2 regions of the Methylobacterium indicum genome follow, and region 2 is predicted to be linked to the other one. Evidence: riboswitches for the same ligand, from Rfam matches in the RefSeq annotation. Region 2 holds a riboswitch; the other holds the start of a gene.
What was found. A riboswitch is a leader RNA that binds a small molecule or an ion and turns the genes downstream of it on or off. The one in region 2 is predicted to bind thiamine pyrophosphate.
Positions count from the first base shown of each region.

Region 1: linked by a shared signal. The riboswitch ahead of thiO (glycine oxidase ThiO) and the one ahead of thiC (phosphomethylpyrimidine synthase ThiC) in region 2 are both predicted to bind thiamine pyrophosphate.

Region 1 is NZ_AP024145.1:6,407,905-6,413,257, reverse strand. It holds gene rpoD (RNA polymerase sigma factor RpoD) at 1-703, shown strand, start outside; gene miv_RS29750 (DUF2798 domain-containing protein) at 763-1,014, opposite strand; gene miv_RS29745 (adenylate/guanylate cyclase domain-containing protein) at 1,276-2,523, shown strand; TPP riboswitch at 2,565-2,698, shown strand; gene thiO (glycine oxidase ThiO) at 2,764-3,960, shown strand; gene thiS (sulfur carrier protein ThiS) at 3,957-4,169, shown strand; gene miv_RS29730 (GIY-YIG nuclease family protein) at 4,421-4,801, shown strand; gene thiG (thiazole synthase) at 4,971-5,353, shown strand, end outside.
Region 2 is NZ_AP024145.1:4,815,776-4,821,128, reverse strand. It holds gene thiC (phosphomethylpyrimidine synthase ThiC) at 920-2,800, opposite strand; TPP riboswitch at 2,859-2,970, opposite strand; gene miv_RS22345 (HNH endonuclease family protein) at 3,137-3,511, shown strand; gene miv_RS22340 (acyltransferase family protein) at 3,638-4,777, shown strand; gene miv_RS22335 (hypothetical protein) at 5,061-5,353, shown strand, end outside.

The DNA.
Region 1 (5,353 bases), 1.6 Mb from region 2:
CGAGGCGAACCTCCGGCTCGTGATCTCGATCGCCAAGAAGTACACCAACCGCGGCCTGCAGTTCCTGGACCTGATCCAGGAGGGCAATATCGGCCTGATGAAGGCCGTGGATAAGTTCGAGTATCGCCGCGGCTACAAGTTCTCGACTTACGCGACCTGGTGGATCCGGCAGGCGATCACCCGCTCGATCGCCGATCAGGCCCGCACGATCCGCATCCCGGTGCACATGATCGAGACGATCAACAAGATCGTCCGGACCTCGCGCCAGATGCTGCACGAGATCGGCCGCGAGCCGACCCCGGAGGAGCTGGCCGAGAAGCTGGCGATGCCGCTGGAGAAGGTCCGCAAGGTCCTCAAGATCGCCAAGGAGCCGATCTCCCTCGAGACTCCGATCGGCGACGAGGAGGATTCCCACCTCGGCGACTTCATCGAGGACAAGAACGTCGTCCTGCCGATCGACGCGGCGATCCAGTCGAACCTGCGCGAGACCACGACGCGGGTGCTCGCCTCGCTCACCCCCCGCGAGGAGCGGGTGCTGCGCATGCGCTTCGGCATCGGCATGAACACCGACCACACCCTCGAGGAGGTCGGCCAGCAATTCTCGGTGACCCGCGAGCGTATCCGCCAGATCGAGGCCAAGGCCCTGCGCAAGCTCAAGCACCCGAGCCGGTCGCGCAAGCTGCGCAGCTTCCTCGACAACTGAGCGTCACCACGATCAATCGCGAAAGGCCCGGGAGGCAGCCGCCTCCCGGGCCTTGTGCATTACAGCGGCGCGACGATCCGTGCCACGGCGCGCCGCACCAGCGGCAGGACGAGCAGCAGCGTCGGAAAGGCGACGATCCAGGAAAATCCCCAGGCGCGGGGCCAGTGCCACAGCGCATCGGACGTGGCGCCGAGGCTGAGCAGGGTCGCGATGCCTGAGACGATGCAGGTCATCAGGATCGAGAGCAGGAAGGCGGTCACCAGCGGCGCGGTCCGGGCCGGCAGGCGGCGCGGGGTGAGGAAGGTGGGCATGACGCGTCTTTCGAAGCGGATGGACCCGCCCGGACCAAGGCGACGCGCGCTTGCCCGGTGGAACCACCCAGGGAGCGCGTTGCTTGACGTGAGACGCTTACGGCCGGGCGGGACGGTGTCCCGGGGGCGACCGGAATGGTAGCCGATTCGTGGCGACCCGCCAAGGTTCGCCGGATCCTCCCGGTCGAGTGGGCGTACCGGTTGCCGATCGTCCCTGCCCCAAGCCTTGCCGTCCCGCACGGTGAAGCCCATGTCAGAGCCATGTCCGACCAGCCTCGCCCCAACTCCGCTCCGACGCCCACGGCCGCGGCGGACGGGTCGGAGGCGAGCGACATTCCGATCGGCCTGTTTCGCGAATGCGTGGCGCTGCGCGACTGGCTGCTCAGCGAAGGCGCGCGGCTGCCGGAATCCGGCGATCTCCTGGCCGGCATGGCCGAGCGGCTGAACGACCTCGGCGTGCCGGTCGACCGGGCGACCACCGCCATCGACGCCCTGCACTCGGACTATTCCGGCGTCGGCCGGTTCTGGACCCGGGAGGACGGCGTCAGCTTCCGCCTCTTTCCGCACGGCGAGGCGTCCGAGAAGGCGCTCTCCCGTTCTCCCTTCGCGCATGTCTACGCCACCGGCCAGTGGCTGATCCTCGATCTGCGCCAGACGCCCGACGACCAGTTCAGCATCGTCCCGGAGCTCAAAAGCGCGGGCTACACCCATTACATCACCGTACCGCTGTTCTTCACCAACGGCACTAAGAACGGCGTGACCTTCGCGACCCGCGATCCCCGCGGCTTTGCCGACGACGACCTCGCGATCCTGCGCTTCATCATCCCGACCCTGTCGGCGGTGATGGAGATGCGCGGGCTCAACGCGCGGCTCGACCACGTGCTGCGGGTCTATGTCGGCGACGGGCCGCACCAGGCGATTCTCGCCGGCTTCATCCGCCGCGGCCAGGTCGAGCGGATCCGCTCGGCGATCCTGTTCGCCGACATGCGCGGCTACACCCACCTCACCGACGCCCTCACCCCCGAGGCCTCGGTGGAGCTGCTGAACACCTATTTCGACTGCCTGGTGCCGCCGATCGAGAGCGAGGGCGGCGAGGTCTTGAAATACATGGGCGACGGCCTTCTCGCGATCTTTCGCGAGAGCGGCGACGATCTCGGCGGCGCGGCGCAGGGTGCGCTCTCGGCCGCGCAGGCGGCGTTGCGGCGCGTCGACGAAGCCAACCGGGCCGGGCGCTTTCCCACCCGCATCGAGATCGGCATCGCGCTTCACCACGGCGAGGCGGCCTACGGCAATGTCGGCTCCGGCGCGCGGCTCGATTTCACGGTGATCGGCCGCGACGTGAATCTGGCGAGCCGGCTCGCCAAGCTCAACAAGATCCTGTCCGAGCCCCTCCTGATGTCGAAGCCCTTCGTCGACTTCCTGTGGGGCGATCCCGAACTCCTCGGCACCCACCCCCTCGACGGCATTGCCGAGGAGATGGCGATCTACCGGCCCGGCAAGGGCGGTTGATCGAGGGCGGTTGACGAAAGTGGGCCGGCTCGCCACATTCCGGCTGTTCCAGGGAGATCCCCGGCAAGGGGCTGAGACACCGCTGGACTGCAGGCTCTTACGCCTCGGTCGGCGCGGAAATCCTTCGAACCTGATCCGGCTCATACCGGCGTAGGGATTGGACAGGCCCGTTCAGGGCTTCGCGCATCATCCGGTTGCCGGGCGCTGTCCACTCTCTTCGGGCGACCGTGGAGAACGAGGGTGCACGCGCAAGCGATCGGACGGCGGAGCGGGCCGGCGACATCCCCAGAGACCGACCGGCTGCCGGAGCGCGCCGATGTCGCGGTGATCGGCGCCGGGCTGATCGGCCTCTCGGTCGCCTGGCGGCTGGCGCGCGCCGGCCTCGCCGTCGCGGTGGTCGAGCGGGGCCGGGCCGGAGACGGGGCGAGCCTTGCCGCCACCGGCATGCTGGCGGCCGCCGCCGAGCACGAGCCCGGCGGCGAGGGCCTGTCGCCGCTCTGCGTCGAGAGCCAGCGCCTCTGGCACCCGTTCCGCGACGAGCTGGAGGCCGGATCCGGCCTGACCATCGACTACCGCCGCGAGGGCACGCTGGTCATCGCGCTCGGCCGCGACGAGGTCGAGCGCCTGCGCTTCCGCCACGAGCTGCAGCGGCGCGATGGCCTCGCCGCCGAGTGGCTGTCGGGCCCGGCGGTGCGCGCCCGCGAGCCGGGCCTGCGCCCCACCGTCACTGCCGGCCTCTTCTGCCCCGACGACCACCAGGTCGATCCCGCCCGGGTGATGGCGGCCCTCCGCCAAGCGCTGCGGGCGGCCGGCGGGCGGCTCGTCGAGGAGACGACCGTCACCGCACTCACCCGCGAGGGCGGGCGGGTCACCGGCATCGAGACCTCGGCCGGCGCGCTACGGGCCGGCACCACGGTGCTGGCCTCCGGCGCCTGGGCCGGGGAGGGGGGGCTGATCCCCGATCTCGCCCTGCCGGTGCGTCCGCTCAAGGGCCAGTCGATGGCGCTGCAGATGACGCCGCGCAGCGGCCGGCTCACCCACGTCGTCTGGACCGAGCAGGTCCACATGGCGCCGAAGGCCGACGGCACGCTGATCGTCGGCGCCACCGTGGAGGAGACCGGCTTCGACCCCCACCTCACCGCCGGCGGCCTCTACGCCCTGCTGGAGGGCGCCCGCCGGGCGCTTCCGGGCGTCGAGGAGATGCGGGTGGCCGGCGTCTGGAGCGGCTTTCGCCCGACCTCCGACGACGACGCCCCGATCCTCGGCGAGGCGCTGCCGGGCCTCGTGCTCGCCGCCGGCCACCACCGCAACGGCTACCTGCTCGCCCCCGTCACCGCCGAGGCGGTCGCCGCCCTGATCCTGCGCGGCGAGACGCTGCCGGTCGCCGCGCCCTTCGGCCTTGCCCGCTTCACCCCGTCGTCCCGCGAGACCCCATGAAGATCCTCGTCAACGGCGAGCCCCGCGACAGCGCGGCCGCCACCCTCGACGCCCTGTGGCGCGAGGAGACCGCCGACCTCGACCTCTCCGGCCCCCAGGGCTTCGCCATCGCCCTCAACGGCGCCGTGGTGCGCCAGCGCGCCTGGGCCGAAACGCCGCTCGGCGAGGGCGACCGCGTCGAGATCGTGCGCGCCATGCAGGGCGGGTAGCGGTTGGGAGATCGTTCGATAGGATCGTGCAGCATCACGGACGCTTTCACCATCCCCGCCCTCGACCTCATCCTGAGGTGTCAGTCCATCAGCGATGGACTGACCTCGAAGGAGGGCTCCAGAGATCGCAGCGGCTTCTGGAGCCCTCCTTCGAGGCTCAGCGATCTTTGATCGCCCGCACCTCAGGATGAAATTTGGGGTTGGAGATCGGGTGTCCGTTACTATGAATCAGCAGGCGGAGACATGTTTTCATGAACGCCTTCGTTTACATCCTTCGATGCGCCGATGGCAGCTATTATGTCGGCTCGGCACGTGGTGAGACCCTCGACAAGCGCCTCGGCGAGCACCAGACCGGCACCTATCCTGGCTACACCCGCGAGCGCCGACCCGTGACACTCGTCTATGCCGAAATGTTCGAGCGCATCACGGATGCGATCGCTATGGAGCGGCGCATCAAAGGTTGGGGTCGGGCAAAGAAGGAAGCGCTGATCCGAAGTGATTGGGATCGCCTCAAGCATTTGGCCAGACGAAACTGCGTCCAGAACAAGCTCGATGCAGGAACGATCGATCAGAAGAACTTTCCGGCAACGCTCGATGTTGTTGGTGATTCCCATCCTCCAACCTCATCCTGAGGTGCGGGCGATCGAAGATCGCTGAGCCTCGAAGGAGGGCTCCAGAAGCCGCTGCGATCTCTGGAGCCCTCCTTCGAGGCTCGCATGCGCTCGCACCTCAGGATGAGGTCGTGGGTGGGATATCGGCAAGACGCTCGGACGAACTACCTATGAAATCTGGAGAAACCCCATGACAGATTCCCACGACGATCCGTTCGTCATCGCCGGTACGACGCTCGCCTCGCGCCTCCTCATCGGCACCGCCGGCTATCCGACGCAGGCCATCATGAGCGAGGCGGTGCGGGCGAGCGGGGCCGAGGTGGTGACGGTCTCGATCCGCCGCATCTCGCTCCACGGCCACGGCTCGGACACGGTGGCGCGGCTGAAGGGCGCTCGCTTCCTGCCCAACACCGCCGGCTGCGAGACCGCCCGCGACGCGGTGATGACCGCGGAGCTCGCCCGCGAGGCGCTCGGCACCAACTGGATCAAGGTCGAGGTGATCGGCGACCGCGAGACGCTCTACCCGGACGTCGCCGAGACGATCGAGGCCACCCGCCAGCTGGTCGAGTCCGG
Region 2 (5,353 bases):
AGGCCCGGACCGGTGCGGCCAGCGCCTCCTCGGGTACCCCGACGGCGATGCGCCAATCCGGCACGCCCGCCCGCGCATAGGCGATGAAGAACGGCTGGCCCTCCAGCGAGGTGCCGCGCCAGGTCCCTTCCGGGCCGGTGGCGAGGCGCAGGTCGTCGGGGGCCTTGGTGCCGGTGAAGCGCTCCGGCGCGCGGGTGCGGGTGAGCACCCGGTCGTCGCGGTCGACGACGCTCATCACCCAGTCCTTCGGCACCCCGCCGGAGGCCAGCACGTCGCGGATCCGGTCCGTCGGCAGGGAGAAGGACAGGAGGTACAGGACCGCCTCGCCGCCCCGGCGCATCACCGGCACCGTCACTCGGAAGCGCCCGTCGACCACGCCCGACACCGCCGGCCGTCCGGCCAGGGCCGCCGCATCGGCGGCATCGAGGCGCTCCGGCATCGGCTCGGCGCCGATGTCGATCAGCCGCCGGCCATCGGGATCGCGCAGGGTCGCCGAGAGGCCGCTGCGGCGGAAGAGTTCCTGCAACTGCTCGCGGAAGGCCGTCACGTCGCCGCGCTGGAGCGCGTTCGACAGGGTCAGGGCCTCCAGGGTGGCGGTCAGGCTCGCGACCTCGCGGTCGACCGCCGCCGCCTCCATCCGGGCCCGCCCCAGCGCCTCCGCCTCGAGGCGGGCGCGGGCAGCGCCCGCGAATTGCCACAGGACCACGCCGCCGAAGATCAGGATCGGCACCGCCAGGCCGAGGGCGAAGACGACGAGGCGGCGCACGATCGAGCTGGGGCGCGATCCGGCGCGATCCGGCCGGGCCGGGTCCGGCGGAGCCTTCGGGGCCTGCATCAGCATTCGTGACATCCTCGCGCGGCGCGCCGGCGACCGGATCGGTTCCGCGCGCCCGACCGGTCGGGCGCGCGGAGGACGCGCTCATCCGGCGTCGACGTAGAGTCTCCCGCCCTCGCCCAGGAATTCCGCCGATTTTTGGGCCATGCCGGCCGCGCGGGCCGTTTCGTCGAGCGGTGTGGCCTCGCCGACCACGGCGCTCGCCGCCTCCATCGCCAGCACGTCGGCGCGCAGGTCCTGGGTGATCTTCATCGAGCAGAATTTCGGGCCGCACATCGAGCAGAAATGCGCGACCTTGTGGGCGTCCTTCGGCAGGGTCTCGTCGTGGTAGGCCCGGGCGGTATCGGGATCGAGCGAGAGGTTGAACTGGTCCTCCCAGCGGAAGTCGAACCGGGCCCGGGACAGGGCGTCGTCCCGCACCTGCGCCGCCGGATGGCCCTTGGCGAGGTCGGCGGCGTGCGCGGCGATCTTGTAGGTGATGACGCCGGTCTTCACGTCGTCGCGGTTCGGCAGGCCGAGATGCTCCTTCGGGGTCACGTAGCAGAGCATCGCGGTACCGAACCAGCCGATCATCGCCGCGCCGATGCCCGAGGTGATGTGGTCGTAGCCCGGCGCCACGTCGGTGGTGAGCGGGCCCAGCGTGTAGAACGGCGCCTCGCCGCACTCGGCGAGCTGCTTGTCCATATTGACCTTGATCTTGTGCATCGGCACGTGGCCGGGACCCTCGATCATCACCTGGCAGCCCTTGGCCTGTGCGATCTTGGTGAGTTCGCCGAGCGTCTCGAGTTCCGCGAACTGCGCGGCGTCGTTGGCGTCCGCGATCGATCCCGGCCGCAACCCGTCGCCCAGCGAGAACGACACGTCGTACTCGCGGCAGATGTCGCAGATCTCCTCGAAGCGCTCGTAGAGGAACGATTCCCGGTGCCCGGCGAGGCACCAGCGCGCCATGATCGAGCCGCCGCGCGAGACGATGCCGGTGACACGCCGGGCCGTCAGCGGGACGTGGGCGAGGCGCACGCCGGCATGGATGGTGAAGTAGTCCACCCCCTGCTCGGCCTGCTCGATGAGGGTGTCCTTGAACACCTCCCAGTCGAGCTTGAGCGGATCGCCGCCGACCTTCTCCAGCGCCTGGTAGATCGGCACGGTGCCGATCGGCACCGGGGCGTTGCGCAGGATCCAGCCGCGGATGTTGTGGATGTTGCGCCCCGTCGAGAGGTCCATCACCGTGTCGGCGCCCCAGCGGATCGCCCACACCATCTTCTCGACCTCCTCGGCGGCCGAGGAGGTCACGGCCGAGTTGCCGATATTGGCGTTGATCTTGACGAGGAAGTTGCGGCCGATCGCCATCGGCTCAAGTTCGGTGTGGTTGATGTTGGCCGGGATGATCGCCCGGCCCCGCGCCACCTCCTCGCGCACGAAGTCGGGGGTGACAAAGGGCGGGATCGCGGCCCCGAAACTCTCGCCATCGGCGAGTTTGCCCTCGGCCTGCGCCAGCATCGCCTCGCGGCACAGGTTCTCCCGATGGGCGACGTAGATCATCTCCTCGGTGACGATCCCGGCCCGGGCGAATTCGAGCTGCGTCACCCTCTGGCCGGTCTCTCCCCGCCGGACCGTGCGGGGAGCCGGGCACGGCGCCACCAGCCGATCCTCGGGCACGAAGCCGTTATCCTCCGGCTTCACCGCCCGGGGGGCGACGGCCGCGTAGCCGCGGGCGGCGAGCCAGCCGGCGCGGATCTCCGGCAGCCCGGCGGACAGGTCGATGCGCGCGTCCGTCTCGGTATAGGGGCCCGAGGGATCGTAGACCCGCACCGGGGCCTCGCCCGGATCCGTCAGGGCGATCTCGCGGTAGGGCACCCGCAGGTCGGGCCGGTCCTTGGGCGCGGCATAGACCTTCACCGAGCCGGTGACCGGCCCCGTGGTGACGGTCTTCGGACGATCTTTCGGGGGGAGGATGGGTGCGTTCATGGATCTCTCCGGGCGAGGAGATCCGGCCTCGGGGCGCGAGGACGCACGGGTCACGTCGGTCATGGCAGGTTCCCGTCCCTCCGCCGGTACGAACCGGATCAGGTTCAAGGGTCAGGACGCGCGCTCGTCCAATCTCAGCCCCTGCCGGCGGGGCTCCCCTCGGTAACCCCATCACTGTCCGGCGGCGGGGGAGGTTTGTCAATCGCGGCTCCGGGGGCGTTCCCGAGGGACGCTGCGGCATCCGGGCCCCCGCGACATCGCCCACGCGGCCTTGAACCCCGGCCGCCCGGCGACCCAGATACGGAGGAGTTTTCCCCGCCCTTGCAGGAGCTGGCCTTGGGACGTCGAGAGCGGCGCTGGCGCGACGACGACCCCTCGACCCATGGTCTGGGGACCCGCCCCGCCGTCATCTGTCCGCTCTGCGAGCGGCCGATCCCGCCCGGTGCCCGCCAGAGCCGGCACCACCTGACGCCGAAGCTGAAGGGCGGCACCCACGGCGAGACCGTGCAGCTGCACCAGATCTGCCACTCGGCGATCCATGCCCGGCACAGCGAGGCGGAGCTGGCGCGGCGCCTCAACGACGTCGAGAGCCTGCGGGCCGAGCCCGAGATCGCCCGCTTCCTCGCCTGGGTGCGGACCAAGCCCGACGATTTCCACGCCGCGACGCGGATGACCCGGACGCGGCGCGAGACGAAGCGGAGCGTCCGGTAGCCGGCGGCCCCTCGGGCGGTAAGGTGAATCGCCTGTTGCCCGGTTCGCCGCAATTTACGGGACCGGGCCCGATCCGATCTTTACGTCTCCCTGGCAGCCTCCCGGGCGATCCTCCGGAGACGCCCGATGTCCGCCCGTCCCAACACCGAACCCGCCCTCTCGGTCCGGCCGGACGATCCCGTTCGCCCGCGCGCGGGGACCGCCCCGGGGCGCCGCGCCTGGGTCGACGTCGCCAAGGGCATCTGCATCATCCTCGTGGTGATGATGCACTCGACCCTCGGGGTCGGCGAGGCGATGGGGGGCGAGGGCTTCATGCATCACGTCGTGGAGTTCGCCAAACCCTTCCGGATCCCGGATTTCTTCCTGCTCTCGGGCCTGTTCGTCGGCCGGGTCGTCGATCGCGACTGGCGGCTCTTCGCCGACCGGCGCATCGTCCACTTCGCGTATTTCTACCTGCTGTGGATGGTGCTCCAGTCGGCGGTGAAGTACGGCCAGATCACCGACGGCGCGGGGCCCGGCGCCTTCGCGGCCCATCTCGCCCACGGCCTGATCGAGCCCTACTCGACCCTCTGGTTCATCTACCTGCTGGCGGTCTTCTCGGTCGTCGTGAAGCTCCTGCGCCGGCTGCCCTGGCCGGTGCTGCTGATCGGCGCCGCCCTCCTCCAGCTCGCCCCGGTCCATACCGGCTCGACGCTGATCGACGAGTTCTGCGACCGGCTGGTCTACTTCGTCGCCGGCTACCTGTTCGCCGCCCGGATCTTCGCCCTGGCCGACTGGGTGCGGGCGCGAGCCGGCCTCGCGCTCCTCGGCCTCGCCGCCTGGGCGTCGATCGAGGCGTTCCTCGTCTTCACGCCGACCGGGCTGACCTCCCACCCGACGCTCGCCAGCCTGCCGGTGGTGAGCCTGATGCTCGGCGCCGCCGGCGCGCTCGCCATCGTGGCGACCGCCGCCCTCCTCACCCGGGCCGGCGGCCCGGTGACCGCCGCCCTGCGGGCCTGCGGCGAGCGCTCGATCGTGATCTACCTCGCCTTCTTCCTGCCGATGGCGGCCCTGCGCACGGCCCTCGTGCGCAGCGGGGTGATCGAGGATATCGGCCTCGTCGCGCTCCTCGTGACGCTGACCGCCGTGGTGGTGCCGCTCGCCATCGAGCGGGTGATCCGCCACACCCCGGCCCGGTTCCTGTTCCGGCGTCCGGCCGCCTTCCACCTCGTCGGCGAGGACGAGGCCCGCCCGGCGCCGCGCCTCGCCGCCGCACCGACGGCCTGAGCTCGCCAGGCCCTTCCAAGTCCCGTCAAGTCCCGCCAAGCATTCCCAAGCGAAATCACGCCACACGACAGGACGGCGCCCCGCGGGGCGCCGTTTTCGTTGGTGCACGCGATCGTCGCGGACGGGAGCAGTTGCGCGCCAGCTAACCGTTACGCTGAAGGCGCCACGGACACCCTGCCCTTCAAGTCGAGGATCAGTCCCGCAAAATCCGGACATTGCGCTTTACCGGCCGTAAGGCATTCCTCCCGCAAGGTCCCCGCCATTCACGCATGGGACGAGCCTCATGGCCGCGCGATCCCGCCTCCAGGATGGCACCGGTCTGCTGCTCCTGACCTTGGCCCCGTTCCTGGTCGTCGCTCTGCCGCGCTCGGACGCGGTGGCGGTGCTCGGCCGTCCGGGCGCCGGGATCGGCGAGGCGGCCGCGATCGTGGCCGCCGCTGGCGGCCGGCTCGTTCGCGCAGGCCCGGCCGGCCTGGTCGTCGCGCGCTCGGAGGCGCCCGGCTTCGTCCGGCGCCTCTACGGCGCCGGCGCCTGGCTGGTCCTCGATCCGCTCGTCGCCGGCGGCTGCGGCCCCTC